DNA from 2 places in the Exiguobacterium sp. s46 genome. Region 2 is predicted to be linked to the other one. Evidence: riboswitches for the same ligand, from Rfam matches in the RefSeq annotation. Region 2 holds a riboswitch; the other holds the start of a gene.
What was found. Region 2 has a riboswitch for S-adenosylmethionine ahead of KNQ08_RS14415 (Na+/H+ antiporter NhaC family protein). Riboswitches for the same ligand answer to the same signal wherever they lie in the genome.
Positions count from the first base shown of each region.

Region 1: it holds a riboswitch for S-adenosylmethionine, as region 2 does, so the genes downstream of both, metK (methionine adenosyltransferase) here and KNQ08_RS14415 (Na+/H+ antiporter NhaC family protein) in region 2, are expected to answer to the same signal.

Region 1 covers NZ_JACSMY010000001.1:1,713,472-1,728,616, reverse strand. Annotated here, with positions in the region: gene KNQ08_RS09020 (ribonucleoside-diphosphate reductase subunit alpha) at 1-1,659, shown strand, start outside; gene KNQ08_RS09015 (flavodoxin domain-containing protein) at 1,678-2,166, shown strand; gene KNQ08_RS09010 (ribonucleotide-diphosphate reductase subunit beta) at 2,135-3,178, shown strand; gene yugI (S1 domain-containing post-transcriptional regulator GSP13) at 3,614-4,006, shown strand; gene KNQ08_RS09000 (iron-containing alcohol dehydrogenase) at 4,144-5,310, shown strand; gene KNQ08_RS08995 (glucose-6-phosphate isomerase) at 5,424-6,773, shown strand; gene ytkD (RNA deprotection pyrophosphohydrolase) at 6,946-7,419, shown strand; gene KNQ08_RS08985 (alpha/beta hydrolase family protein) at 7,391-8,146, shown strand; gene KNQ08_RS08980 (EAL and HDOD domain-containing protein) at 8,321-9,574, shown strand; gene pckA (phosphoenolpyruvate carboxykinase (ATP)) at 9,599-11,167, opposite strand; SAM riboswitch class I at 11,402-11,528, shown strand; gene metK (methionine adenosyltransferase) at 11,657-12,865, shown strand; gene KNQ08_RS08965 (GNAT family N-acetyltransferase) at 13,003-13,491, shown strand; gene KNQ08_RS08960 (serine aminopeptidase domain-containing protein) at 13,570-14,274, shown strand; gene mnmM (tRNA 5-(aminomethyl)-2-thiouridylate-methyltransferase MnmM) at 14,325-14,924, opposite strand; gene KNQ08_RS08950 (MDR family MFS transporter) at 15,078-15,145, shown strand, end outside.
Region 2 covers NZ_JACSMY010000003.1:239,247-254,391, forward strand. Annotated here, with positions in the region: gene KNQ08_RS14390 (CoA-disulfide reductase) at 1-1,313, shown strand, start outside; gene KNQ08_RS14395 (alanine/glycine:cation symporter family protein) at 1,496-2,941, shown strand; gene KNQ08_RS14400 (hypothetical protein) at 3,028-3,489, shown strand; gene KNQ08_RS14405 (aldo/keto reductase) at 3,615-4,427, opposite strand; gene KNQ08_RS14410 (hypothetical protein) at 4,585-4,788, shown strand; gene KNQ08_RS14415 (Na+/H+ antiporter NhaC family protein) at 4,832-6,142, opposite strand; SAM riboswitch class I at 6,224-6,328, opposite strand; gene KNQ08_RS14420 (metal ABC transporter solute-binding protein, Zn/Mn family) at 6,398-7,411, opposite strand; gene KNQ08_RS14425 (alpha/beta hydrolase) at 7,581-8,570, shown strand; gene KNQ08_RS14430 (histidine phosphatase family protein) at 8,588-9,178, shown strand; gene KNQ08_RS14435 (YwpF family protein) at 9,175-9,666, opposite strand; gene KNQ08_RS14440 (hypothetical protein) at 9,809-10,135, shown strand; gene KNQ08_RS14445 (nicotinate phosphoribosyltransferase) at 10,186-11,637, opposite strand; gene KNQ08_RS14450 (cysteine hydrolase family protein) at 11,655-12,188, opposite strand; gene KNQ08_RS14455 (4a-hydroxytetrahydrobiopterin dehydratase) at 12,352-12,627, shown strand; gene KNQ08_RS14460 (hypothetical protein) at 12,617-13,117, shown strand; gene KNQ08_RS14465 (hypothetical protein) at 13,137-13,400, shown strand; gene KNQ08_RS14470 (rhomboid family intramembrane serine protease) at 13,840-14,580, opposite strand; gene acpS (holo-ACP synthase) at 14,649-15,029, shown strand; gene alr (alanine racemase) at 15,007-15,145, shown strand, end outside.

The DNA.
Region 1 (15,145 bases), on a different contig from region 2:
TTGTCGAATCTCTACATGACAGTTGCGACTCCGACGCTTTCGAACGCTGGTAAGTCTTACGGTCAACTTTCTTCATGTTTCATCGATACAGTCGATGATTCGCTACGTGGCATCTACGACTCGAACACGGACGTGGCGACACTCTCTAAAGGTGGCGGCGGAATCGGCGTCTACATGGGTAAAATTCGCTCACGCGGATCAGACATCAAAGGCTTCAAAGGCGTCTCAAGTGGTGTCATCCCGTGGATGAAACAATTGAACAACACGGCAGTCAGCGTCGACCAGCTCGGTATGCGCCAAGGATCGATCGCGGTGTATCTCGACATCTGGCATAAAGATATCCTCGAATTCCTGGACGCGAAGCTCAACAACGGGGATGAGCGACTTCGGACACACGACTTGTTCACAGGCGTCAACTTACCGGACCGTTTCATGCGTGCCGTCGAAGCACGAGAAGACTGGCATTTATTTGACCCACACGAAATTCGGACAGTCATGGGCTTTAGCCTCGAGGATTACTTCGATGAGACGGAACAAGGTGGCAGCTTCACGGAACGATACGAAGCATGTGTCAACGAGCCACGCCTCAGCAAAAAAACAGTTCCAGCAATCGATCTCGTCAAACGCTACATGCGTTCGCAACTTGAGACAGGGACGCCATACATGTTCTTCCGTGACGCGGTTAACCGTGCGAACCCGAATAAACATGCAGGCATGATCTACTCGTCAAACCTGTGCTCAGAAATCATGCAGAACATGAGCCCGACGACCGTGACGGAAGAATACACGGAAGACGGTAAGATCATCGTCACGAAGACACCAGGGGATTTCGTCGTCTGTAACTTGTCATCGATCGCACTTGCACGTGCAGTTCGTTCTGACGTCCTAGAGCGATTGATTCCGATTCAAATGCGGATGCTTGATAACGTCATCGACTTGAATACGATCGATGTCCCGCAAGCACAATTGACGAATCAAAAATACCGTGCCGTTGGTCTTGGGACGTTCGGTTGGCACCATCTGCTCGCGCTCGAAGGCATCCGTTGGGAATCGGTCGAAGCGGTACAATACGCAGACCGTCTCTACGAGAAGATTGCTTACTTGACGATCGATGCGTCGATGCAACTTGCGAAAGAGAAAGGCGCGTACCGTCTCTTCGAAGGTTCAGAATGGCAAACAGGAGAGTACATCAAACGTCGCCACTACAAAACGACGGATGAACTCGATTGGGATCGTCTCCAAGCCGACATCACGGCGTACGGAATGCGTAACGCATACTTGATGGCAGTCGCACCGAACTCATCGACGGCAATCATTGCGGGTAGTACGGCATCGATTGATCCAATCTACAAAAAAGTCTACTCGGAAGAGAAGAAGAACTATAAGATTCCAGTCACCGTTCCAGATTTAACGCCGGAAACGAACTGGTTCTATAAATCAGCGTTTGAAATCGACCAGTTATGGAGCATCCGTCAAAATGCTTCGCGTCAGCGTCACATCGACCAAGCGATCAGTTTCAATCTGTACGTGAAAAATAACGTCAAGGCGAAAGAATTACTCGAGATGCACATGGAAGCGTGGCAACTCGGGATGAAGACGATCTACTACACGCGTTCGACGACGGTTGAAATCGACGAATGTGAATCGTGTTCATCATAAGATAAGGAGGACGATATCATGAAGGCAGCAATCGTATATGCGTCATTGAGTGGAAACACGGAGGAGGTGGCAGAACTCGTCGCGAAGACGTGTTCTGAGATGGGAATCGAGCCGACGATGTTGTTTGCGGATGAAGTGACGACGTATCAGTTAATGCCTTATGATATCGTCTATTTTGGTTCGTATACGTGGGGAGATGGACAACTACCCGACGATATGCGCGATTGTCTCAGAACCGTTCTAAAGGAGAGTTCGCATGCGATTCCGCAGGCAGCTGTTTTTGGAACAGGGGACAAGATGTTCGTCAAATATTGTCGCGCCGTTGATGAGATGGCCTATCATCTCTCGAAATTCGGTGTACCGCTTGCTGGAGAACTGTTGAAAATCGAACAGTCACCACGCAATCGCCCACATCTCGTCAAGGAATGGACGAAACGGACCATTCTTCAATTACAGCAAGAAGGAGTCGAAGCACATGGAACAGCTACAAAAAATCAAACTGCTTGATGCACGTCATCCAAATCGCGCGACAGCGATCATCGGTGGCGAAACGAGTGCCATCGTCAACTGGAACGACATTGCGTATCCACAGTTTTATTCGATTTACAAACAACTGTTATCGAACTTCTGGATCCCAGATGAGATCTCGATGTCGAAGGACATGCAACAGTGGAATCAATTAAGTGAACGGGAACAGGATGCATTCAAACGAATCATCGGGCTACTCTCGATCCTTGACTCGGTTCAGACACGTTATATCTTGGAATCGGCAATGTTCACGTCGGATTCGTCCGTTCATGCGATTCTCGCAATCATCGCGCAACAGGAAGTCGTGCATAATCAATCGTACAGCTACGTCTTATCCAGCTTAGTTCCATTGGCTGAACAAAACCGGATTTTTGATATCGCGAAAGACGATGACATGGTCATGAAGCGTAATGCATTCATTCTTGATTTATACGAAGATTTCCAAAATGACCGGACTCCAGAGAACTTCGCGAAATCGCTCGTTGCTTCGATCGTTCTTGAAGGAATCAACTTCTATTCAGGCTTTGCCTTCTTCTATAACTTAGCGCGTCACCAAAAGATGGTCGGAACATCGACGATGATCAGTTATATTCAACGTGATGAACTGCAACATTCGTACTTCATCAGCCAATTGTTACGTGCTGTCTTGTCGGAGCATCCGGAAATTGATGCCGATGGCTCATTCACACAATTCGTCTATGACACGTTCAAGCGTGCCGTTGATCTTGAAATCGAGTGGAGCGAATACGTCTTACGTGATCTAGACGGACTTGACGTCAGTGAGATGCGTGACTATGTTAAATATCTCGCGAACAAACGCCTTCGCGTCATCGGTTTGTCGGATCTCTATGAAGGGCACGACGAAGACGTCATGCCATGGATTCGTGCGTATTCAGATGATTCGATGAACGCGACGAAATCGGACTTCTTCGAACAAAAATCACGTTCGTATGCGAAAGTAACCGATGCAAATGGATTTGACGATCTGTAAGTAATAAATAAATCAATTGATGATTGCTTCTACTCTATATTTCCTTTACGCTAGGACAGGTGAGGTTCTGCTCGACTCCTGCGGAAAAACAAGTCATCATGACCCTGGAAGATGCGACGCATCTGAAGCGGCATGAGGGCTTGTCCGCGGAAAGTGAGCAGACCGAGACTGTCCGTTTTTTTGATAGTCTTATCTGTCTTTCGTCTTTCTCGTTTCAAGCAATACTTTTCTTTGTCACTTAGGTCAATTGAGCAAAAGAACAAAAAAAGGGCCGAACTCGGAAAGTTCGGCAGAATCAGGGGGAATACTTGAAGTCTTGCTATTAAAATGTTCCCTTGTGAAATAAAAAATAAACAAATTCCAAAAATATTTTTTACGATACAAGAAAAGTGTGTTATTATAAGTTGATGAATTTAGTTAGGGAGTGTATACATTATGGCAAACTTTGAAAAAGACCAAGTCGTTACTGGTAAAGTAACTGGTATTCAAAACTTCGGTGCTTTCGTAGCACTTGACGAGCAAACACAAGGTCTCGTCCACATCTCAGAAATCTCACACGATTACGTAAAAGACATCAACGATTACGTAAAAGTTGGCGATGAAGTAACTGTTAAAGTTCTCGACATCGACGAAGCTAACAAAAAAATGAAGCTTTCGATCAAAGCAACTCAGGAAGCTCCAAAACGTGAAGCACGCGCGAAAGGTCCACGCAAAAACGCTGGACGTCGCGATGCAGGTCCTGCTTTCAAACAAGAAGAAGCACCTGGATTCAACGTTCTTAAAGGTAAATTGGAAGAATGGATTGAAAAATCAAACTTCCAAAAATAAGCCACATGAGAGAATCGACATCGGTCGGTTCTCTTTTTTTTATGCGATTTTTACACAGAATAAGCATTAAATTAGATGCGAAAGGGGAATGTGTGGATAATGTAAGGTGTTCATTACTTATTGAGGAGGCAACACAGATGGAAAACTTTGAATATCGCAATCCAACAAGACTTATTTTTGGTGACGGTCAAGTCAGCCAACTGAAACCACAACTCGAAGCACTCGGTGCAAAGAAAGTCATGCTCGTCTTCGGTGGCGGCAGTATTAAACGTAATGGCGTCTATGATGATGTCACACGTGAACTCAACGCGGCAGGAATCGAGTACGTCGAATGCGACGGTGTCGAACCGAACCCGCGTATCGAGACAGCAGAGCGCGGTATCAAAATCGCACGTGAAGCAGGCGTTGACGCATTGCTTGCACTCGGTGGCGGTTCTGTCATCGACTGCACGAAATTGATTGCTGCTGGTATTCCTTATGAAGGCGAAGCATGGGATCTCGTCATCGGCAAAGCAACACCAGAAACAGTCATCCCATTCGGAACAGTCTTGACGCTTGCAGCAACAGGTTCTGAGATGAACTCAGGATCCGTCATCACGAACTGGAAGACACAAGAGAAGTACGGTTGGGGTAGCCCGCTTACGTTCCCAACATTCTCAATCCTTGATCCGAAGTACACAGTCAGTGTGCCAAAAGATCAAACAATCTACGGTATCGTCGATATGATGAGCCACTGCCTCGAGCAATACTTCCACCCTGCGCATGCACCGGTCCAAGAACGGATGACAGAAGGTGTCATGAAAGCAGTCGTCGAAGCAGCACCAAAACTCGTCAACGATCTCGAGAACGTTGAACTTCGTGGCACGATTCTCTTCGCTGGTACGATGGCGCTCAACGGTGTCCTTCAAATGGGCGCACGCGGCGACTGGGCATCACACAACATCGAACACGCCGTCTCAGCTGTTCATGATATCCCGCACGCAGGTGGACTCGCAATCCTCTTCCCGAACTGGATGCGCCACGTACTCGACGAATCAAACGCACATCGTTTCGTCACACTCGGTGAGAACGTCTTTAACGTTGATACGGAAGGTAAATCAGAGATGGAAGCAGCACACGCGACAATCGACGCAATCAGTGCTTTCTGGACATCACTCGGTGCACCGAATCGTCTCGCTGATTACGACATCAAAGAAGATACAGTTGACGCAATCGTCAAGTCAGCAATGACACGCGGCGACTTCGGAAACTTCAAATCACTTGGAAACGAAGACGTTCGTCAAATCGTGACAGCTGCCCTATAACAATCTGTAACATTTGCTACTCATTTCACAAAAGACTTGAACGACCTTCCTTCTTGCGTTTTAATGAAAAGGAAGGTCGCATTTCGTTGCGAATGAATAAGGAGGACGATGGCATGTCAACAGTACGTTTTGATTATTCGAAAGCCCTACAATTCGTAGGTCAACATGAAGTAGATCATATGGCGGAAACGGTAAAGACGCTTCACCATGCGATTCATGCAGGAACAGGCGCAGGAAGTGATTTCTTAGGATGGGTGGATCTTCCGACGAATTACGATCAAGCGGAATTTGCACGCATTCAAGCGTCTGCAGAAAAAATCAAGTCGGATTCTGATGTGTTGTTAGTCGTCGGAATCGGCGGTTCATATCTCGGAGCGCGTGCTGCGATCGAGATGCTCGGACACTCATTCCATAACTTGTTATCAAAAGAAGATCGCAAAGCACCACAAATCATCTATGCAGGACATAATATCTCATCGACGTATCTGCACGATTTATTCGAAGTCCTCGAAGGAAAAGATGTATCGGTCAACATCATCTCGAAATCGGGTACGACGACAGAACCAGCAATTTCGTTCCGTCTCTTGAAATCGTTCATGGAAGAGAAATACGGTAAAGCAGAAGCAAAACACCGGATTTATGCAACGACGGATAAAGCGCGTGGTGCATTAAAAACACTCGCAGACTCTGAAGGATATGAAACATTCGTCATTCCGGACGATGTCGGCGGTCGTTTCTCTGTTTTGACACCGGTTGGTCTATTACCAATCGCAGCAGCTGGTATTTCAATTGAAGAGTTGATGCAAGGTGCCCGTGACGCGCAAGAGCGCTATGCGAGCGAAAACCTAGCTGACAACGAAGCGTATCAATACGCGGTCGTACGAAATGCGCTCTATGCGAAAGGGAAGACGATCGAGCTTCTCGTCAACTACGAACCAGCACTTCATTATGTATCGGAGTGGTGGAAACAATTATACGGCGAGTCAGAAGGAAAAGACTTCAAAGGAATCTTCCCAGCAGCAGTCGACTTCTCGACGGATCTCCACTCGATGGGACAATACGTCCAAGAAGGTCGTCGTGACCTGTTCGAGACAGTCATCAAAGTCGGTCAAGCGCGTCATGCGTTGACTGTTGAAGAAGACGCTCAGGATCTCGATGGATTGAACTTCCTTGCAGGGAAGTCGATTCAATTCGTCAACGATAAAGCAGCAGAAGGTACGTTGCTTGCGCACACGGACGGACAAGTACCGAACTTGACAGTCGAACTTCCAGAGATGACACCGTATCACCTCGGATTCCTGTTCTACTTCTTCGAAAAAGCTTGTGCGATGAGTGGTTACCTCCTCGGAGTGAATCCATTTGATCAGCCAGGCGTTGAAGCGTACAAGAAAAACATGTTCGCTCTTCTTGGTAAACCAGGATTCGAAGCAGAAAAAGCAGAACTCGAAGCACGTTTGAAGTAATGTAAAATGACAGTCGATCGTTCCCTAGTGGAACATCGGCTGTTTTTTTGCTTTTACCGGATGATAGTAGGCTATCATTTTCCAGATTTACAGGTAATCCTAGCGTTTTCACTTTTAGAATACCCGTGAAACAGGTAAAGTGAAGTTAGAAGAAGAAATGAGGTGCACGTACGTGATTACATTCTTGGATTATTATCAAAATCAAGTGGAGTTAAGTTTTGATGACCATCCGTTCTCGGATCGTCCCTTGCACGTGTGGGTCATTGCCGTGTACGAAGGAAAATGGTTGCTGACCCATCATAAGCAGCGGGGGTATGAATTTCCTGGTGGAAAGGTTGAACCGGGTGAAACAGCAGAAGAAGCCGCACGTCGCGAAGTGATGGAAGAGACGGGTGGGGAAATCGATTCTCTCTCATATGTCGGACAGTATCGTGTTGCTGGAAAAGGTGATACGATCATCAAAAACATCTATTTCGCGCAAATCGGATCATTGTCGTCTCATCTTGCCGTGGATGAAACAGATGGTGCTTTTCTATTCGAGGAACTCCCTGATCGTCTCGATACGAATCGACAATACAGCTTTATGATGAAGGACCGTGTCCTTCCGGAGACACTCCGTGTACTTAGCGAACGCCGATTGGTTTGAACTTCCGCGCCAAGGTCCGTTTCGGACGTTTCGGATGTTTTATACCACAGCGGACGGAGAACGGGTCGGTGCCTATATCGTACTCCCGCAAGTTGCGAACGGTCAGGGGATTCTCTACTTGCGTGGTGGAACGCGTTCGATCGGAATGGTCCGACCGACTCGACTGCTCGCGTTCGCACAGGCAGGCTTTTTTGTCATGGCACCTTTCTATCGAGGGAATCTAGGCGGTACGGGAAAAGAAGACTTTGGACATCACGATATCGAAGACGCCTGCAGTGCCTTTGACTGGTTGCAGCAACGTGTCTCACATGTTCACGCATTTGGATTTTCACGTGGTGGACAGATGGCGTTGCTCCTTGCGCATCACCGTCCAGTCGCCCGAACGGTGTCCTGGGCAGGGGTGACGGAGTTGACGTGGACGTATGAAGAGCAGAAGACGATGCAAAAGATGCTGCGGCGATACACGGGAGGTACACCAGACACGGTTCCTGATGAATACGCGGTTCGCTCGCCGCTCCATGTCGAACCTCAAGGTGAAGTATTATTGATTCACGGTGCATACGATGAGAACGTTCGTTTACGACACGCAACCGCTTATGCTGCACGTCATCCTGAGCATACGACGCTTCAGACTTATGCCTATGCCCATCAATTTCCGATTCATGACAAGTTGCGTGTGACGCGGAATGTGTTGAATTGGTTTGAGACTGGTATCTATAATCGATGATTTAGCCGGTACGATGAATGTCGTATCGGTTTTTTTGTCATCTGAAGAATTGAACTTACATACATAATGGGAAAAAAAGAATATTGATTCGTTGTAAAAAACAATAAACTTCCTGAAAAATAAATTTTGATATAATTAGAACCATATGAGTAATGTAGAGGGGGATGGAGGACGATGGATATCTTACTAGCACGTCAACCCATCGTTGACCGAATCGGAGCAGTTGATGCATTCGAGTTGCTGTATCGTTCCGTCAAACAAATGAATGTATTCGACGGTGATCTAGCGACAATGGATGTTTTAACGAATACACTCGTTCATATGGGTGTAGAGCATGTCGCTGAAGGTAAAAAACTTTTCGTCAACTTTACAGCGGATCTCTTGAAAAGTGATCTGATTCACTATTTAGATCCAAAACGGTTCGTTATCGAAATTTTAGAAACTGTTGATATCGATACAGAGATGTTATCTGTGTTGCACAGTTGGAAAGAAGCAGGTTTTACACTAGCACTCGATGATTTTGTGACCGATTTACTTCGTCAACATGGAACAGAATTATTCGCGCTAATTGATTTAATTAAAATCGACATCGAGGCGATTTCTCCTCGCGAGCAAAGTGCGATCCTGCATATCGTCCGGCGTAATTATCCCCATATCAAGATGCTTGCCGAACGAGTCGAGACACATGAAGATCACACACGTTGTCTTGAAATGGGATATGACTGGTTCCAAGGCTATTTTTATGCTAAGCCTATGTTGATGAAGGGAAAAGCTGTCCCTCCTCAATTGCCGGTATTGCTGAAGATGCTAAAATGGCTCGATACGGATGAAAAATACGATGAAGTCATTGATGAGATTGAAGCAAATCCGTATATCAGCATTCAAGTACTGCAACTGATCAATTCTCCAGGAATGGGATTACGAAATACAGTCAGCTCTGTTCGTCAAGCCATTTCACTACTTGGCTTCTCGCAACTCAAAAGCTGGATTTCGTTAATCGTCTTGCGTGAGATGAAGCTTGCTAGTCCTTACGAATGGTCAAATGAGTTACTCCGGTCTTCTTTACATTGTGCTAAGCTTTGCGAGCTATTTGCAAAAGAAACACGCACGTTGAAGTCAGAGAGTGCCTACATGATCGGATTGCTGTCACATATTGATGCGTTATTGTCTGTGGATATCGACGACATCATTGGTCAATTACCAATCGAAGATTCCTTGAAGGTTGTCCTACAAGGAAAAGATCATCCATTCCGGGATTGTTTAGTGCTTGTGATCAGTGCAGATCGCGGTGATTTTGATCAGTTCGAACTACTCAGTCAACGTTTAGGTGTCTCACTTCCACGAGCCTATGCGCTACTAGCAGAAAGTCAGGAATGGCTTAAACAAAAAGAAACACATCTTCAAGAAAGAACGGATTCTATCCTATAAAAAAAGAGCCCGAAGGCTCTTTTTTTATAGGCGTGGACCAGCTGACTTGATCGCATCCGTCGCACTTTCGAAGCGAAGGAAATTATGTTGGAATTTCTCAGCAAGCGACCGCGCTTGTGTGTCGTATTCGTCCGGATTCGACCAGACGCGTACTGGATTGAGTAACTCGCTTGGAACACCTGGAACTTCCAGTGGCATATGAAGTCCGAAAATCGGGTGCTCTTCTGTTGGAATCGTTGCGAGTGTACCGTTGACGGCAGCGTTGACCATCGTCCGTGTATAGGATAGCTTCATGCGGCTACCTGTTCCGTAAGCACCACCTGTCCAGCCTGTGTTGACGAGATAAACAGTGACACCATGACGATCAATCAATTCGCCCAGCATCGTCGCATATTTTTCAGGCATCAGTGGAAGGAATGGTGAACCGAAGCATGTTGAGAACGTTGCTTCCGGTTCCGTGACCCCACGTTCTGTTCCAGCGAGTTTTGATGTATATCCTGATAGGAAGTGATACATCGCTTGTTCTTTCGTCAATTTACTGATCGGAGGCAAGACACCGTACGCATCAGCCGTCAAGAAGACGATCGTCTTCGGGTGACCAGCACGTGACGGAACAGCGATATTATCGATTGCAGTGATCGGATAAGCAGCACGCGTATTTTCCGTCAACGATGTGTCATCGTAATCAGGGTGACGGGCTTCGTCGAGCACGACGTTTTCAAGGACGGTTCCGAAACGGATCGCGTCAAAGATTTGCGGTTCTTTTTCGCGTGATAAGTTAACGGTCTTTGCATAACATCCGCCTTCGATGTTGAAGACACCGTCGTGCGACCAACCATGCTCATCGTCGCCGATCAATTGACGGCTGTCGTCTGCTGAGAGGGTGGTCTTACCAGTACCGGATAGACCGAAGAACAAAGCGACGTCGCCTTCGTGTCCGACGTTTGCCGAGCAGTGCATCGAAAGAACATTTTCTTGTGGCAAGAGATAGTTCATGACGGAGAAGATCGATTTTTTGATTTCTCCCGCGTATTCCGTTCCACCGATCAGGACGATCCGATGTTCGAACGACATCGCGATGAACGTTTCGGAGTTCGTTCCGTCAACGGCAGGATCTGCTTTGAAATGTGGCGCATAGACGACCGTGAACGGTTCGAAGGCAGCCACTTCAGGATACTCGCGTAAAAAGAGTTGTTTGGCAAACAGGTTATGCCAAGCGTATTGTGTGAGCACACGGACCGGAAGGGTGAAGTGCGTATCTGCTCCAGCAGCAGCTTCTGTGTAGTAGAGCTGGTCGGCTTCGTTCATGTAACGAAGAACCTTTTGCAACAATTGTTCAAATTTGTCTCCATCCATTGGTTGGTTGACATGCCCCCAATCAATGTGAGACTCGCAGGAAGAATCACGGACGATGAACTTATCTTTTGGTGAACGACCTGTAAATTTCCCCGTTTCTACAGATAATGCGCCGTTCTCAGCAAGGACACCTTCTTCGTTTCGAATCGCATGTTCGACAAGTTCAGCAACAGATAGTTGTTTGAACACATGCTCTTTCTTGAGTAGTTCTTCGATATTCAGGACCGTCATCGGCATCCTGACCCCACCTTTCCCCTACGTTGGTTTTGGCTCACTGTATTTAGTATGACACATTTATTATATATGACATACTAAAGAGAGAGCAATCATTTTCTGATGCTGATTTCTATTTATCTGGAAACGCTTTCAGCATTAACAGTTTAACATCTCTTTCAAAAAGTTTCGACTAGAATTTGAAACCTTGCTTGACAGAGTAGGTACAACTTTATATCATGTAATTCGTAACGGATACTCTTATTCTGAGCAGGTGGAGGGAACAAGGCCCGAAGAAACCCGGCAACCGTCCTACATTAATTCACATATTAATGAGGGAAAAGGTGCTCTCCTGAAGCGAAGTAAACACTTCGAACGATAAGAGGGTAAAGGAAGAACGCACAACCTTTCCCTGACCATTTTTTGGACTTGGAAAGGTTTTTTTCATTTTACCGTCCCACTCAACTAGGGGAAATGAGTACACCGTCAAATTCTTTTTTGGGAGGGTCATACATGACAAACCTTAATCGCCGACTATTCACGTCGGAGTCAGTCACTGAAGGTCATCCAGATAAAATCTGTGACCAAATTTCGGATTCAATTCTTGATGCAATCCTCGCAGCGGATCCAAACGCGCGTGTTGCGGCAGAAACTTCTGTTACAACAGGTCTCGTTCTCGTTGCAGGTGAGATCACGACATCGACTTACGTCGACATTCCAAAAGTCGTCCGTGAAACGATTCGTGAAATCGGTTATACACGCGCGAAATACGGTTTCGACGCTGACACGTGTGCTGTATTGACATCAATCGATGAGCAATCAGCAGACATCGCTCTTGGTGTCGACCAAGCGCTTGAAGCACGTGAAGGTAGCATGTCTGATGCAGAAATCGATGCAATCGGTGCAGGAGACCAAGGTCTCATGTTCGGTTACGCAACGAAAGAAACACCAGAACTCATGCCACTTCCAATCTCGCTCTCACACCGTCTCGCACGCCGTTTGGCAGAAGTGCGTAAAAACGGTCAACTCGACTACCTTCGTCCAGACGGAAAAACACAAGTCACGGTCGAATACAACGAGAACAACGAGCCGGTTCGTGTCGATACGATCGTCATCTCGACACAACATGCAGAAGAAGTCACGCTTGAGCAAATCCAAGCTGACTTGAAAGAACACGTCATCACACCGGTTATCCCGGCTGAATACATCGACGCAGCAACGAAATTCTTCATCAACCCAACTGGTCGTTTCGTCATCGGCGGACCACAAGGAGATGCTGGATTAACTGGTCGTAAGATCATCGTTGATACGTATGGTGGATACGCACGCCACGGCGGTGGAGCATTCTCAGGTAAAGATCCAACAAAAGTCGACCGTTCAGCTGCATACGCAGCACGTTACGTCGCGAAGAACCTCGTTGCTGCAGGTCTTGCAGACAAAGCAGAAGTTCAACTCGCGTACGCAATCGGTGTCGCGCACCCAGTATCAATCGCGGTTGACACATTCGGTACAGGAAAACTTCCTGAAGCGCAACTCGTCGAATTGGTTGCTGAAAACTTCGATCTTCGTCCGGCTGGAATCATCAACATGCTTGATCTCCGTCGTCCGATCTATCGTCAAACAGCTGCATACGGTCACTTCGGTCGTACAGATGTTGAGCTTCCATGGGAGCAAACAGATAAAGCAGCAGTTCTTGAAGAACAAGCAAAACGTTTCGCATAATCAAAAAGTCCGAAAACCCTACGCAGGTTTTCGGACTTTTTTGTTTCCGTGGAACTTTGCAGGAAACGAATGTTTTTTCTAGAAGAGGGTAAAAGTACATGAGTCGATTCGTATGAATACAAAGGGGGGTTCCGATTATGGAAATACGCGAAGCTATTCCAGCTGATGCAGGACGTATTCATGACATTGCCGTCACATCTTGGTTGGATACGTATGCAGAAATCTATTCCGAACGTTCGAAAGCGCATTTCGTGCAGGAGGCGTATCCGCAAGAAGAAGTCGTTCGTGCGATCCGGACGGCGGAAGAAGCACGGGGAGAGTATTTTTATGTCGGAATCATCGATGAGGAAATCGTCGGTTTCATTCATGCTGTTGATGTTGAGGGAACGTGGGAAATCATTCGTCTGTACGTCTTGCCGAAATATCAGCAAAACGGAATCGGGCGACGGCTGATCCGTGAACTCGAACGACAAGGAGCCGTCCCACTCGAAGTATACGTGGAGGCACGTAACTATAAAGCACGTCAGTTCTTGACCTCATTCGGTTTTGAAGAACTCAGTGAGATGACGGAAGAAGTCTTTGGGCAAGTAGAATCTGTCATTCGTCTTCGCCATGTCGCCTCATGAAATCCGTCTTGGGACGGTTTCGTGTGCGTTTGAAATAAGGTATCGTAAAAAGGAAGTATGAAGTGAAGAGGTGAGTTTGTGGTTGAACAACCAACAGGAATCATCGTATTAGTCTATCCGTTACAACTGCGTGCCCGTCCGAGTGAAGCTTTGATTCGGGTACTCGAACGAGAGTATGAAGTATTACTTGTCGACGCACCACGTCGCATCTCGTTTGAAGAACATGGTCAACTGTTAAAAGAAGCATTACGTGAAGCCGGGAAACGCAAGCTACCGATTCATATCGTCGCCTGTAGCATGGGCGCACTCGTCGTCAATCGTCTGTTGCAAGAATATGAATTACCGGTCGCAAGCCTTGCGTTCATTTCACCGTTATTTGATTGGCATCCTTCGAAACAACTCGGAGGCGTCAAACAAGTCTTCGCGAGTGCATTTGATCGTTTCCGGCCCGATGCGCCACTCGGTACGTTGCCGTTTGGTCAAAGTACGGAAGATACCGTTCGCATCGGTGAGTTGACCTATGCGCAGTACCGGGAAATCGAAGAAGAGATCGTCGTACATGACGAGGAACGAAAAAAACTGCCGCGTGTGAACTTGGCTTGTTTTTATGCACCAGACGATCAGTTCGCAGACGTCAAGTTGACGCTTGAAGTATGCCGGAAAATGGGTGGCGATCAGATTTACTTACAACGTCTACACGGTTTTCCGCATTTTAGTTTCGAACGGTTGAACACTCGGTTTGCAGAAAAATTAATGTTGTTCTTTAAGCTTGTTGAAGAATGAAATAATAAAAGTGATGCCTCTAAAAAAGGGCATCACTTTTTTGTGTCCCATCATCCGCGTACTTTTTTCTCGATCGCGATGATGAACGGGGGATGATTTTGTTGATTCAAGAAACGGTACTGGAGAACGGCATAATTTTGCTGATCAAGGGCTGTGACGTAATCGAGGACAGCGTCGCGTTCACGTTTTCCTTCCAGGTGACCGTGATAGACGACGAGGACGACAAGACCGCCGGGAGCGAGGACTGGGAGGAGGGCATCGAGTGCTTCGAGCGTCTCTTCTCCTGTCGTCGTGATTGATTTGTCGCTTCCAGGCAGGTATCCGAGATTGAAGACACCGGCGCGGACAGGACGTTGTTCGTCCGAAAGACGGGCACCGACATGGATGTGGCTTTCATGATAAAGGTCGACGCGTGCTAACATTCCGGCTTCGTCGAGACGTCGCGTCGATTCCTCGATGGCTTGTGCCTGGACGTCGAACGCAAGAACCCTTCCTTCTGGACCGACGCGTTCTGCTAAAAACTGTGTATCATGTCCATTTCCGGCAGTCATATCGACGACGCAGTCTCCGGGTTCGATAACGGACTCGAGTAATTGTTTCGTATAAGGTAGTACACGGGCAAGTGACATGGCATAGACTCCTGTTCCTATGGTCTGTTTTTCTAGTAATGGTTCAGTATGTGCAAGATTCTTTCTGCATTATATCATTTTTTGATTCGTTGACGAAAAGCGAAGTGGCTTGACAGTTAGGGGACGGATTGCGTAAAGTGGCAAGGTTGAGAATGAAATAGGAGGACCACAGGTATGCCAAAATTACCAAAAGCGGTCTGGATCCTCGTCCTTGCGATGGCCATCAATACGACGGGATCCTC
Region 2 (15,145 bases):
ATCCAATCGAAGGAACGATCTACGGAGCGCAGGCAATCGGCATGACAGGTGTCGAGAAACGAATCGATGTCCTCGCGACAGCGATTAAAGGTGGATTGACAGTGCTTGATCTACCAGATCTTGAACTATCATATGCACCGCCATATAGTTCAGCGAAGGATCCGGTCAACATGGCAGGATATATTGCGTCGAACATCGTGCTTGGTGACAGTGCGAACGTTCATTGGCACGAAATCGATGCGATCGTCGCCAATGGCGGCTTATTACTCGATGTCCGTGAACCATCGGAAAACGAGTTAGGCGCGATTCCGGGATCAGTCAATATCTCGTTACCGACGTTACGTGAGAAGTTGGATGATCTGCCGAAGGATCAAACGATCTATGTGACATGCCAAGTCGGATTACGTGGATATGTTGCAAGTCAACTGTTGCAACAACACGGTTATGATGTGAAAAACTTAAGCGGTGGCTACAAAACATGGTCGGTCGTGCATCGTGATCAAGAAGCGCGAAGCCAAGCGAAGGAGGAGACTGCTGTGACGGTAACGAAACGTGAGCCAAAAACGAAGGCTACACCAGAACAAGTGGCACTGCTCGATACGTGCGGTTTACAGTGCCCAGGTCCAATCTTAGAGCTGAAAACAAAAATCGATCAGATGACGGACGGCGAGCAAATTTTCGTCAAGGCGTCAGACCCAGGATTCTTGCCAGACGTTCAAGCATGGGCGAAAAAACTAGGTCACACGGTCCATTCAGCGGAAATAAATCAAGGGGTCGTCGAGGTCTTGCTTGAAAAAGGGCAAGGGGAGACACCAGCTGCAGCGCCGGTTCAAGTCAATCCGGCAGATGATGCGACGATGGTCGTCTTCAGTGGTGATCTTGATAAAGCACTTGCTTCTTTCGTCATTGCGCAAGGTGCACAAGCGATGGGAAAACAAGTGACGATGTTCTTTACGTTCTGGGGCTTGAACATCATTCGAAAACCAGACGCACCGGCAGTTGAGAAAGCAGGAATCGAACGGATGATGGGCATGATGATGCCGAAACATGCCGGGGAGCTGCCGCTCTCGAACATGAACATGGCAGGCGCCGGTCAAAAAATGATGAAAAAAGTCATGAAGGACAAACAAGTCGATGCACTCGAGACGATGATGGCAAAAGCACAAGCTGCTGGTGTCCGAATGATCGCCTGCACGATGTCGATGGATATCATGGGCATCAAGAAAGAGGAATTACTGGATGATATCGATTATGGTGGCGTCGCCAGTTACCTTGGTGCAACGGATGGTGCCAATCTGAATCTGTTCATCTAATCTAAAAACCTGTTTAAATGAACGTGTCAAACCTGACATCTGATGTGAGGTTTGACACGTTTTTTGTCGTCTGAGGTATAGATGAGTTTGATTTTTCAAAAAAAATTGCGTATGATAATTCACATGTGAAAAAAGTTTACATCTAAAAAGAGAAACTATGTGGTGGAAGTGGAGGGAATCGGATGGAGAAGCAGGTAATGGATGTAGTCAGTAGAATCAGTGATATGTTATGGACAAACGTACTGATCATCTTACTCATCGGATTAGGCATTTATTTTACATTCCGGATGCGGTTCGTTCAATTCCGGATGATACCGGAGATGTTACGCTTACTGTTCCAAGGAACGGATAAAGGGAAAGACGGCGTGTCGCCATTCCAAGCATTTGCGATCAGTACGGCAGCACGTGTCGGTACTGGTAATATCGCGGGTGTCGCGACAGCGATCGCACTCGGTGGACCAGGAGCGGTCTTCTGGATGTGGTTGATCGCCTTGATCGGTTCGGCATCGGCATTCGTCGAGAGTACACTCGCGCAGATCTACAAGGTACGGGACGATAAGGCATGGCGTGGGGGCCCTGCCTATTACATGGAAAAAGCACTAGGTCAACGTTGGTTAGGGATTTTATTTAGTATCTTGATTACGATCTCATTCGGATTTGTCTTCAATTCCGTTCAATCGAATACGATCTCGCTTTCACTTCAAAATCAATACGGCTTTGATAAGACATGGATTACGGTCGGACTAGTCGTGCTGACGGCACTTGTCATCTTTGGTGGCGTCCGTAGTATCGCAACCGTCGCGTCGTTCCTCGTACCGATCATGGCCGGTGGTTATATTCTGATCGCACTCTACATCATGGCTACGAATCTTGAAGTACTGCCAAGTATTTTTAAATTGATCTTCCAAGAAGGTCTATTCGAATTCAAGACACTCGCAGGTGGTGCAGTAGGTGCAGCACTCTTGAACGGGATTCGTCGTGGTTTGTTCTCGAACGAAGCCGGTATGGGTTCAGCGCCGAACGCGGCGGCAACAGCGGAAGTCTCTCACCCGGTCAAACAAGGGTTGATTCAATCGTTTGCGGTCTTCGTTGATACGTTGATGGTCTGTTCGGCGACAGCGATGATCGTTCTCGTCAGTGGAGTGGCAACAAAAGATGCTAGTGGTCAACCGGTAGCTGGGATCGACTTAGCACAAGGGGCGCTCGCATCACAAGTGGGATCACTCGCGACAGGATTCATGGTCGTCGCGATTTTCCTCTTTGCCTTTAGTTCCGTCGTCGGAAACTACTACTACGGTGAATCGAACATCAACTTCATCCGTGAAAATAAACAAGTCTTGATGGCATATCGTATGCTCGTTCTCGTCATGATCGTCTTCGGTTCACTCGTTGAATCGGCGAACCTCGTGTGGGCGTTAGCAGATATCTTTATGGGACTGATGGCGATCGTTAACTTGTATGCGATCTTCCGTCTCTCGAAAATCGCGAAACTAGCGCTCGAAGATTATGTCGGGCAACGAAAAGCTGGAAAAGAGCCACGATTCTATACGGACTCGATTCCGAACTTGCCAGGGAAAGATACGCTTGAAGCATGGCAAGAATCAGAAAAAGACGAAAAAGCAATTTAAGGAAAAGGGAGTCAGAGAAATCTGGCTCTTTTTTTGTATAGAACGAATTTAAAAAGGGAATACAGAGTACAGAAGGGAGGGGGAGAATGGAAAACGTACATTTCGTCCGCGTCACGGATGCGGTCTGGGAGTCGTTCGGAAACGATCCCCACATCATCATGGATTGGATTTTATTCATTCATGAGACACAACCCGATCATGAACAATTGTTCGCCCTCGAACAGACGAACGCCATCTATCATTTGATGAATCAAATCGATATCTATATTGATCAAGACACACATTACAACCTGGGACGAGCGATCGTTGGCGAAGAGTTGATCGTCAATGAGGAGAAAGCGGCGATTGTCGGTATTCTGCCCTTGCCACTCCTCATCATCTCGGCTGAGGTGATGCGGAATTTTGATCAACGGGCACTCGCTTCGATTCATGATGAAGCCGGAACACCGGGCGAATTCGAGGATATCTGGGAACAGTTCGCCGATTTACGTGCCTATTTTCAAAAGGCAGAAGAAGCGGAAGATACGATTTTAATTTATTATGTCTGAACAGCTTAAATCATAAAAAAAAGAGACCCGCTTCCAAGTCGTAGACTGGAAACGGGTCTCTCGTCGTTCAGATGAATCAAGACGTCTTCATATGGAAGACGTTCTCTTTTACGTGAATCGTCAGATTAAAAATCGATTTCGTCCGGATCCGGTCCGAGGCGGACATCCGTTGCCAGACGATCAATTTTCTCAAGATCATCGGCATCGAGTTGGAAATCAAAGACGTCGAAGTTTTCCGCAATGCGTTCTGGTGTAACGGATTTTGGAAGAGCGACGATGCCGTTGTCGAGATGCCAACGTAAGACGACTTGTGAAGGTGTCTTGCCGTGTTTCTCTGCGATTTCCTTGAAATCGTTGATTTCGAGGAATTTCCCTTGCATGAGTGGGCTCCATGCTTCGACTTGAATGTTGTGATCTTGCAAGTATTCGTGCAGTTCGTGTTGCGGTAATTGTGGATGCAACTCGACTTGGTTGATCATTGGTGCCATCAAGCCCTCTTCTGCCAATGTATCGAGGTGATGTTCTTTGAAGTTCGAGACACCGATCGCTTTGATCTTGCCTGCTTCATACAGTTCAACCATTGCTTTCCACGCTTCGATATAGCCTTCGACCGGCCAGTGGATAAGATAGAGGTCAAGATAATCTGTTTCGAGACGTTCGAGCGATTCTGCGAATGCTTCCTTCGTCCGACCGGCACGAATATCATCGTTCCAGACTTTTGACGTTAAGAAGAGATCCTCACGTTTCACGCCGCTTTCCTTGATTCCTTTTGCGACACCGCGCTCGTTTTTGTAGACAGCAGCCGTATCGATATGACGATAGCCGACACGTAATGCTTCAGCGACAGCAGCAGGTGCTTCTGTCTCTTCATCTACTTGCCAGACACCGAATCCGATTTGGGGAATCGTAATACCGTTTGAAAGTTTTGCGTATTGCATGTGTTACTCCTCCTCATAAAACGTAGTTTAGATTTGCTCGTTTAGTTTAGCATGAACGAACGAAGACGTCCGTTTCCATGCTCATGGAGGAATGAAATAAGGTAAAATAGAAAAGAATCGTGAGATTTAATCGTGTGTTAAAAGAGGGGGAGAAAAGATGGCTCAAAAGAATAAAAAGCTATCCAAATGTACTTGGCTTAGCATTGGCGCCTTGTTAGTAACGCAGGCAGTGGGTCTGTTTCTTAGTGCGCGAAAGTCAGGACGTAATCCATGGGTGTGGGGAGGCGCTGGACTCGTTCAGTTCCCGCTTCCGGCAATCGCTTACTTAATCTTAGAACGACAAGCGAAGCAGAATAAATAATAAAACAGGTCCAATCGTCGACGCGATTGGACCTGTTTTATGGTTACGAAGAAATTTTTTCTTGCTTCGTCGCTGTCTTCTTCATGCGTGGTAAGCCGAAGAAGATGGCAATTGATCCACAGACGAAGAGGAGGAACGGATAGAACAGATACGGAATCAGTTCCGGTGAAGCCGTTTTCGTCAATTCTGCTGCGATCAATAGTTGTGCTCCATACGGAATGATGCCTTGAATACCACAAGAGAAGATATCAAGGATACTCGCCGATTTTTTTCGATCGACTTCATACGTATCGGCGATTTCAGCTGCCAGTGGTCCAGCGACGAGAATCGAGATCGTATTGTTTGCAGTCGCGAGATTCGTTGCACTAACGAGTGCCGCCATACTGAATTCGGCACCACGACGCTGTGAAATCTTGCGTGTCAGCGTCTCTTTTAAGAAGGCGATTCCACCGTTGAACGTAATCAAGCTGACGAGACCACCCATGAGGAGCGTCAAAATGGAGATCTCCGCCATGCCCATCATTCCTTCAGACATCGAGAGGACGAAGCCACTCAAGCCGAAACTACCATCAATCATACCGATGATGCCGGTGAGTAACGTACCACCAATTAAGACAAGAATGACATTGACGCCAAATAGTGCAAGGACGATGACAGCGAGATATGGAATCAACTTGTAGAATTCAAATGCTTTTGCTTCGACGACGTCACCAGAACCAGAAACGAATGCGAGTAGGATGACCGTCAAAATAGCAGCCGGTAGGACGATCATGAAGTTCGTCCGGAATTTATCGCGCATGTTCGTTTTTTGGGTCCGGACGGCGGCAATCGTCGTATCCGAGATGAACGACAAGTTATCGCCGAACATCGATCCACCAACGACAGCAGCCGCTGCGATCGCAACGTTGATGCCTGTCGCTTCATGAATACCGAAGGCGATTGGCGCGAGTGCAGCAATCGTTCCAGTCGATGTCCCCATTGCCATTGAGATGAAGGCAGCGATGATGAACAGACCACTCATGAGGAGCGACGGAGGTAGGAACGTCAAAGCAGCATTAACGGTCGCATCGATGGCGCCGATTGCTTCTGCTGTTCCAGAAAACGTACCGGCTAGTAAGAAGATGAAGACCATGATCATGATATCAGGATTTCCGGCACCCGTTGCGATTCGTTCGACCGTTTGATTGATGGATCCTTTCGTCGTGATTGCAGCAAAAATCAAAGCGATCAGTGCGGCGATAAGGATCGGAAATTTGTAAAAGTCGTCATAGAAGATCCCGGCTCCGATGAAGAGAACTAGGAATACGACGAGGGGAAGCAGTGCCCATTTGTTAGGCGTGATCGTTTCATTCATTGTTGACACCTCGTTTCTCAAAGATACAAAAAAAGACCCCTTCGCAAGAAAGAAGGAGGTCTTTATGAAATAAAGACGCTCTTCTTATCTCTCAAGCTTTCGCTTGCTGGATTTGGCACAGTACGAATCAAATCGTCCGCTGCCGAAACATCATTGGGCCAGTCCCTCCGTTTCTCGCGATAAAAAGAAGTCATTCAATTGTTGTAAAACACGTTTCTTACCGTACCGCATTGAGTAACGCGTGTCAACTGTACTTTACTGAAGTGCCTTTTTCAATGTTTGGACGTTTTCTTCCATCAACTTGAAATAAGAGCTGTTTTGTTGCGCTTTCGTGACCGACTCTAGATTATGAATCGTCACGGATTCAGCTCCGATTTCTTTTTGGATGACACGTGCGACCTTTGGTGAGACCGTCTCTTCGAACGCGACGTATTTCAAATCATGCATCCGTGCTTCTTTCACTAAAGCGGCCAGTTGCTTTTGTGACGGTTCATCGGAAGGAGAAATTCCCGCAATCGGCAGTTGTGTGAAACCATATCGTTCTGCGAGGTAACCGTAAGCGGCATGCGTAACGAGAAGTTCTTTTTTCGATCCATCAGCGACAGCTTGTTTAAATTGTTCGTCCAATTCATCAGCTTGCTGATCGAACGCTTTTAAGTTTTTCTCGAATGTTGCTTTGTCTTTTGGTACTTCTTTTGATAAAGCAGTTGTAATCGAGCGTGCCATTGCTTTTGCGTTGACAGGATCGAGCCAGACGTGTGGATCGTATTTTCCATGGTCATGACCCTCTTCTTCATGCGCATGTTCATCCGTTGCATGATCATCGTGCCCTTCTTCTTCGTGGGCATGTTCGTCTTCACTATGCTCCTCTTCTTCATGTGCATGAAGTGTAGCATCCGATTCTAGCAAGTTGACGTCCTTACTCGTCTCGACGAAGCGGACATCCGTGCCTTTTAGACTCTCCTGGATTTTTTTCGAATACGGCTCGAGCGTCGTACCGGTTAAGAGGAACAAGTCGCCCTTAGCAATCTCGGTGAGTTGTTTTGACGTCGGCTCGTAAGAGTGGGGGTCTGCTCCAGGTGGGACGATCATCTTGACGTTGACTTGATCCCCTCCGATTTCGCGGGCAATAGCAGCCGTCGCGAACGTTGATGCATAGACTTCTGTCTGGGTTTTATCTGAAGTCGATGAATCGGTATTCGAACCGCAAGCAGCGAGAACACTTGCACTTGCGAAAGCGACTGTTAAAGCGGGAATGATTTTTTTCATTATATGATACCTCCATTATTAAAACGTAACTATTCCGATTTGGACTTTCTCACTATAGCGGAACGCTGGTGAAGCGTCAAGTACGAATACCGAGACGTTCGACTTCTTTTAAAACGGGGTAGAAGGATAATAAAGTGAAGAAACTGGCACGTCTTTTGGAGGTGATCAAGTGAAACGTGAAACTGCATGGCTAATGGGGGGAGCTGCGTTATTGACGACGGCAGCAGCGGGAGCGAGTATCTGGAACAATTATGGTGCATTGCTTCGATGGACCGAACCCGCCTTGCCACTCACAGAAAAACAACTTGCACCGCGGACGCTCACCTACAAACAGGTGGGAGACTGCATCTTACAGCTCGATCTCTATTATCCACCGGGAGAAGGACCGTTTCCAGTTGCCATCTATGCACACGGTGGTGCATTCGTTCGTGGAGAGCGCGATGACATGTTCTGCTTTAGTCCAATCGTCGACCGTCTGCTTGAACTCGGAGTTGCCGTCTGTAGTATTGAGTATCGTTTGTTCGAAGAGGGCAGTTATTTTCCGGATAACCTCGAAGATGTACGGGATGCGTTATGTTTTTTGAATAAGGAAGCAGAGGATCTTCGCATTCTAAGAGGACGGATGATGGTATGGGGAGACTCAGCAGGAGCCGCACTCATGCTGACGACGGCACTTGCCCCATCTGCTTTCGTCGGTGAGCGCGATGAGCGGCACATGCCATTGATCAGTGGTGTGATCGCTTTATATCCACCGACGAACTTTTTGTTGTTTAATTTCATTCAGACTTGGATTGCCCACATTAAGTTCTACAAGGGGGGACGAGAAGAATGGCGCAAGCTGATGACGCACGTCTCACCCGTCACGCACCTAACATCGGATGCCCCGCCCATCATGCTCTTGCACGGTAAAAAAGATCCGATCGTCCCGTTTTCTCAAGCTTTGCATTTCGTTGAGAAGGGAGCCGATGTCGGAGCCGATGTTCGTTTGTTTTCCTTTCCGAATGGCACCCACTCACTTGCCAGTTTCGCTCAGACGGAAAATCCGTTAAAGATTGAGCGATTGCTTGAACGAATTGAACGTTTCACCTGTCAGGTGCTACTGTTGCCACCGCGACAACTTCCGAATGGAAAACATGATACAATCAGTCATATTTCTTAAATGAGGGAGATAGAGACATGACTGAAATTTGTTTAGTGCGGCATGGTCAGACGGATTGGAACTTAAACGAACGGATTCAAGGAAGAGAAGATATCCCGTTGAATGCAACAGGAAGAAGACAAGCGGAACTTAGCGCCGCTTATCTATCGAATGAAAAGTGGGATGTCTTGTTAGCAAGTCCCTTGTCGCGTGCCGTTGAGACAGCAGAAATCATCGGTCGTGCTGTTGGTTTAACGATTACAGCGACAGACGAGCGACTTGTCGAACGCGAATTCGGAGCCGCTTCCGGTGAACCAGTCGCAGCGATTTACGAGGCCGTTCAAGCGAACGATACGACGCTTGTGCCGGGTCTTGAAACGGAACAAGCCATCCAGGATCGCGTGTTCGAGGCGCTACAGGAAGTGACACGCATGTATGAAGGGAAACGAATTCTAATCGTCTGTCACTCGCATACGATCAAGGCAGCATTATCATCGATTGACGCGACATTTAGTTACCGGACACCTTTGAAAAACGCGTGTGCGAATTATATCCATCATACGGATCGCTATACGATTGATCGAATCAACGTAGCGGACCACATCACGGACGAGGTCGAAAAACCTTAAGAGACGGGCGTGTTCGGATGCTCTATCAAATATTGTTTGAACGTTTCTTTAGCGATACTTGTGATATGGGCACCACGTTTTGAACGACGATCCTTATACTCCTGAACGAGTTCTTCGCCAGCGAATCCATCTTCGACGACTTCGCGTAAGATCGATTCAGATAAATCATTTTTCATCATGACCATCTTACCTGTGAAGACATACGAGACGTTTTCGCTTAAGACAGTCCGTTCAAGAGGCGTGACGATCATCGCGGCAGGGTCATTATCAGGTCGTGAGATCGTGATTTCAATCAAAGCACGTAAATGTTTTGTGAACAATTCATCGACGATCGGCTGATCCGTCGGAGGAACGACGATTTCTGCAACCCACTGTGCCGTCTGTTCGGTACTGACCGTCAATCCGTCCTGAATGGCGACGGGAATCGTCGTATCACGTCCTGACTCATCCATTAAAATGCGTAATGTGCATAACTTAAAGGTTTTCATGAAAAAATGCCCTCCTTTGATCGCTTACGATTTTCCTACAGTATACCGTGAGGAATGTAAGACGGGAAACTTTTCCTGACGAAATTCGTATGAACTATGTTTAAATAAGACTAGATACTACTAAACAGGAGGATCGTTCATTATGCCGCAAGTACTCATTGGAATATTAGGAATCCTGGGTATCGTTCTACTTGCCCACCATATCATCATGTATTGGCATGCTGAACCGACAGACCGCCCGACGCTTGCATATCGCATTGCGCTCCTGATTGCCTGTTTGCTACTCATTAGTGGAAGTGATCATTTAATCAGTATTTTCTACGCGGATTCCTTAGCTGAATTCGGTCAACGCATCACGTATATCGTCTTCATCGGAGGTGCACTTGGCTTCGCATGGTACTTTCGTAAGAAGATGGAACAAGCGCCAACAGAAATGACACCTGTCGGAAACGAAGCAGGATTAACATGAGAAAAAGCGCCGTTCATCCCGATGGAGGAAGAACGGCGCTTTTTTGTGTCTTATTTTAACCCACTTGCCAGTCGAGTGTCCCGAATCATGTCGAGTTTGAGCTTCCAGAGACGATCGCTGAATGTGACAGCATAAATCTCTGGCAACCGCAGCCGTTTGTACTCTTCCCACAGACGACCGATCTGTGTTTCGTGGAAGTGGCGACTTTCTTCAATCGTTGGGACCGTATAGACCAGTTCTCCATCTTTGAAGATTGGTTCAAGTAACCGCTCGACCTTGAACTGTTCGATGCGATTTCGGAACGATGGGTCTCGGACGTCGATGAGATCGACAGCTTCAAGTGTCGACGGATCTTCGTCCATCAACGTCACGTAATCGCCTTTGAACTTATCCGTCACCGGATCAATGATGCGATAGACTTCTTTGATGTGAGGTGTCGTCGTCTTGGCTTTTGACGAGGATACTTTGATGACGGGTGCGAGCTCGCCATCTACTTCACGCGCGACCAGTTTATAAACCATCCCAAGAGCCGGTTGTTCGTAAGCTGTAATACCACGTGTTCCGACGAGGAATGTATTGGCTTGGGCACCTTGGATGCGTAAGTCCTGAATGACGTACTCATCGAGGTCCCCTGACAAGACGATGTCGACTTCCGGGAAGCCAGCTTCGTCAAGCATGTTACGGGCACGTTTTGACAAGTAAGATAAGTCGCCAGAATCGATCCGGATGCCACGCAGTTTATGCCCTTTGGCTTGGAGCTCCTTTGCAACCGTGATTGCATTCGGAAGACCACTCTTGAGCGTATCGTACGTATCGACGAGTAATGTCGCCTGATCCGGATAATGAGAAGCGAATGTCCGGAATGCCGTCAATTCGTCATCGTGGAATTGAATGTCAGCATGTTCCATCGTTCCACCACACGGAATGCCGAAGTCGCGTCCTGCTGAAGCAAGGCTTGTGACGTCAAAACCAGCCAGGTACGAAGCACGCGTTCCGAAGTAAGCGGCATCGATGCCTTGCGCGCGACGGGCACCAGCTTCGAGGAACTTCGCACGGGGAGCCGATTGACGAATACGTGCGTACTTCGTCGCGATGAGCGATTCGTGGTTCGCGATGTTCAGAATCGCGGTCTGTAAGAGCTTCGCTTCAAAGATGCGTGCCTCGATCCGAATCAGTGGTTCGTTCGGGAAGACGATTTCGCCTTCTTTGACACTTGAGATCGAGCCATTGAACTTGAACTGACGCAGTTCATCCTTGAACTCATCCGGGAAGCCAATCATCTCTTGCAAGTACGTGATATCTTCTTCCGTGAAACGGAGTGTTTGAATATACTCGATGATATTTTCGAGACCTGCAAAGACGACATAGCCTCCTGCGAACGGATTCGAACGGTAGTAAACATCAAAGACGGCACGTTCATTATGACGTCCTTCTTTCCAATAGATATACATCCACCGTGGTAAGTACAGATCGGTATGGAGTGCAAGATTACGTTGTAACATGACGGACAGATCCCTTCTTATTCGCCGACGACTTCTGCGCCGATCGATTGTTTAAAATGTGTAAGCGCCCACTCGTGACCAGTCGCGTTAAAGCTTGCGACCGCATCGGCATGGACGACGATACGATACCCGAGATTGTAGGCATCGACAGCTGTATGAAGGACACAAATATCCGTACAGACACCGACGAGGTGGACTTCGCGGATACCGCGTTCACGCAAGCGTAAATCAAGGTCCGTCCCGGCGAACGCACTGTAACGCGTCTTGTCGATAACGTGATCGGCGACCCGTGCCATGGCTGCGACTTTCCCGAATAGATCACGTCCATGTGTTCCGCGGATATTATGTGGCGGGAAGAGGACGGTTTCCGGGTGGAATGTATCGCCTTCTTCGTGAATATCGTTAGCGATGACTACGTAATCTTCCGTTGAAAACTCCTCCATCAACGTAGCGATCCGTTCTTCAATCGCTTGTCCTGGTTTTCCGCAAGTCAGCTTTCCTTCGTCAGCAACGAAATCGATCGTGTAATCAATGACAATCAGAGCGCGCATATGCGTAAGCCCCTTTCCGATTTTGAATTAGTGTTCTCTTTCACATTGTACTCTATCTCACACAGAAGGCAAAAGGAAGAAATCGGATACAAACAGGTATAGAGAAGTAAAAGAATGGGGTATAAGGTATAGGACGAAAATGATAGTAGAGGAGGAGAAAGGGATGGCTAGGTTGAATGAGTATGAAGTGGAAGAGCGTCTTGAGCGGTTGCAGGATTGGAGTGTCGTGGATGATGAAATCGTCCGGACTTATACACTTGCATCGTTTCCTGCGGCACTGGATTTCGTACAAGAAGTCGGAAGTATCGCTGAAAACTTGAATCATCATCCAAGGATCGTGATCGACTATAAAAACGTCACACTTGCAGCGACGACTCATGATGAAAACGGATTGACGGAAAAAGACTTTCAACTTGCGGAGGCCTGTGATGCCATCTAAACTTTCGATTACATTCGGTAGCGGTTCGTTCGTTGAACAAATTCGTTCCCGTGATGCTCATATTCGTGTCGCTAGCGGAAGCGGCGATGCCATCCTCTGGATGGAGACGGACTCGAAATCACCTTTTCAAAGTGGCAATACCTATACGTTGCTCGAATCACGTGGCAATTTTTCGGACGAAGGCAGTCTCTTCTACTGGTCGATTCCGGCAGATCAAAATAGCGGGGATCTATTCGTACATCAAGTGATGTCGAATCCGAAAGTCATCGGAGCAGAATATGGTGGCTTCCAGGCATTTCGGATTGGACGTGTCGAGAAGGGAACGGATCTTGCCTTATTGATTCAGTTCCAAGAGACAGGGGACGGAGTTCGTTATGCAAAATCAGTTGAACGTCTTACGGTAGACCAGTATGCTGAAGAGGCAGGGAAGTCGTTCGCGCCTTCTCCCGTCATGAAACGGTATCAAATCGTACCACCAACAAATGAGTGAGATGCAGGGGGACTAACAGATGAAGAAGAACTATTTTGTCGTAGCAACACTTGGTGGCGCACTTGTCGGCGCTACTTTATCACTACTGCATAAAGATACGCGCCAAGCGCAGTTTGCAGCAGTGAAACGGACATTCAGCGGCGCAGGAACACAATTGTCTGCTGTCAAACAAGATCCAAAAGGGCGCTTTGAAGAACTAAAAGCACTCTATACGGACAATCAGGAAACAATCCATAACCTGATTGACGACGTGAAGGACTTAGCAGAAGTACTTCGCAAATAAGCAAAAAAAGGACTCACGCGTGTAGCGGAGTCCTTTGAGACTGAAGACAAAGTGTAATTTTTCTCTAACGAGAAGGATTACGCTTTTTTTGTTCGTCTCGCATCGTTTTCCTGGGACAAGCATCGCGCCGCTTCGCTGCAGGGTCGCTCTTGCTTGTTTTTCCCTAGGAAGCGATGTCGAGGGAACAAAATACTTCTCTACTACTTCTTCCGAGTATCAAAAGAATGACGCGTCATACGCCACTCCTACAGGAAAAAACGCGATTTTGCGCTGTCAGAGACAAACAAGACCCGTTTTCCTGCTCGAATGGAGCGGGAAAACTGGCTTGTGTCTCGCCTGAGGAAAGGGCGTGAAAAGATGCGTCATTTTTTGAGTCAGCCCTTTTATCTACAATCTGCAAGAACTCGAGTGTGTAGCGGAGTCCTTTTTGCATGCTGGTTTACAAGTAACGGAAGAATAATCCGAGTACGGCAAACGCGATGATGATATAGAAGAAGATCCGACCAAGTTGACCAGAACCGCTTACGAAGACAGGTCCACCGCTCGAACGACGACCGGTTTGGAACGGACGTGTGAATGGGACGGCACGATTACCAAAGACGAATCCAAAGAGGAATCCGAGGACGAAACCGTACAAGTGACCAAAGACAGCAACGTTCGATCCGAGCAACGTAAAGACTGCCGTGACCGCAGTAAAGATATACACAAGACGTGTATCATCTGCTAGGATGACCGTCCGCTTGAATCGACTCAAGTAGACGTAAAAACCAAGCAAACCAAGAATGGCACCCGATGCTCCAGCTTGACCATAAAACGGTTCATTGATTTTCGTGAAGTACGTCAAGATGTTCGCGAGCGTACCAACGAGCAAGTAAAAGGCTGCAAATCGACCGTGACCAATCATCCGCTCAAGCGGTGGAGCGAAGATGACGAGAGCAAACGTATTGAACGCGATGTGCCAAAAATCGTAATGCAAGAACGTTGCTGTGACGACACGCCACCATTCACCTTGTTCAATTAAGAGATTGATGGATGCCCCTGCATTTAGAGGAGAGAATGTCAGATTAAGGAGTGGGCCCAACTGTTCGATGACAAACAGGGCAACTTGGATTAAAATGAACAACGAAACGACCGGATAAGAACGTGTGAACGTTTGTAGGTTTTCCGTTCGACTAAACATGACAACACCTCGCTTCATCTTCATTCTATATGAAGATGGCGAAGAATAGAACTGTGGAGGCGTCTCAGATGATTTATGGAATTGGAATCGATTTGGTCGAACTGAATCGAATCGAGCAAACGCTCGAGCGACAGCCACGTTTTGCTGGGAGAATCTTAACCCAGGCAGAGCAGGAACGATTTCAATCGCTCTCGGGACATCGTCGCATCGAGTATCTCGCTGGACGTTTCGCCGCAAAGGAAGCGTTCGTCAAAGCATTCGGAACTGGCGTCGGAAAAGAAGTCTCTTGGCAAGACGTTGAAGTCTTAAACGATGAGACAGGGCGACCGATCATGAGTGGACCATTCGATGGCGTCATCCACGTCTCGATCACACATTCTGAGCATTATGCATCTGCGCAAGTCTTATTAGAGAAGAGGGAATGGGATGTACCGACCAACTTGGATTGAAATCGATCGGGAAGCGATCGCACATAATATACGCGAAATCAAAACACGGATGGGCGAGCAACAGGTGATGGCGGTCGTCAAAGCGGACGGCTATGGTCACGGGGCAGTGACAGTCG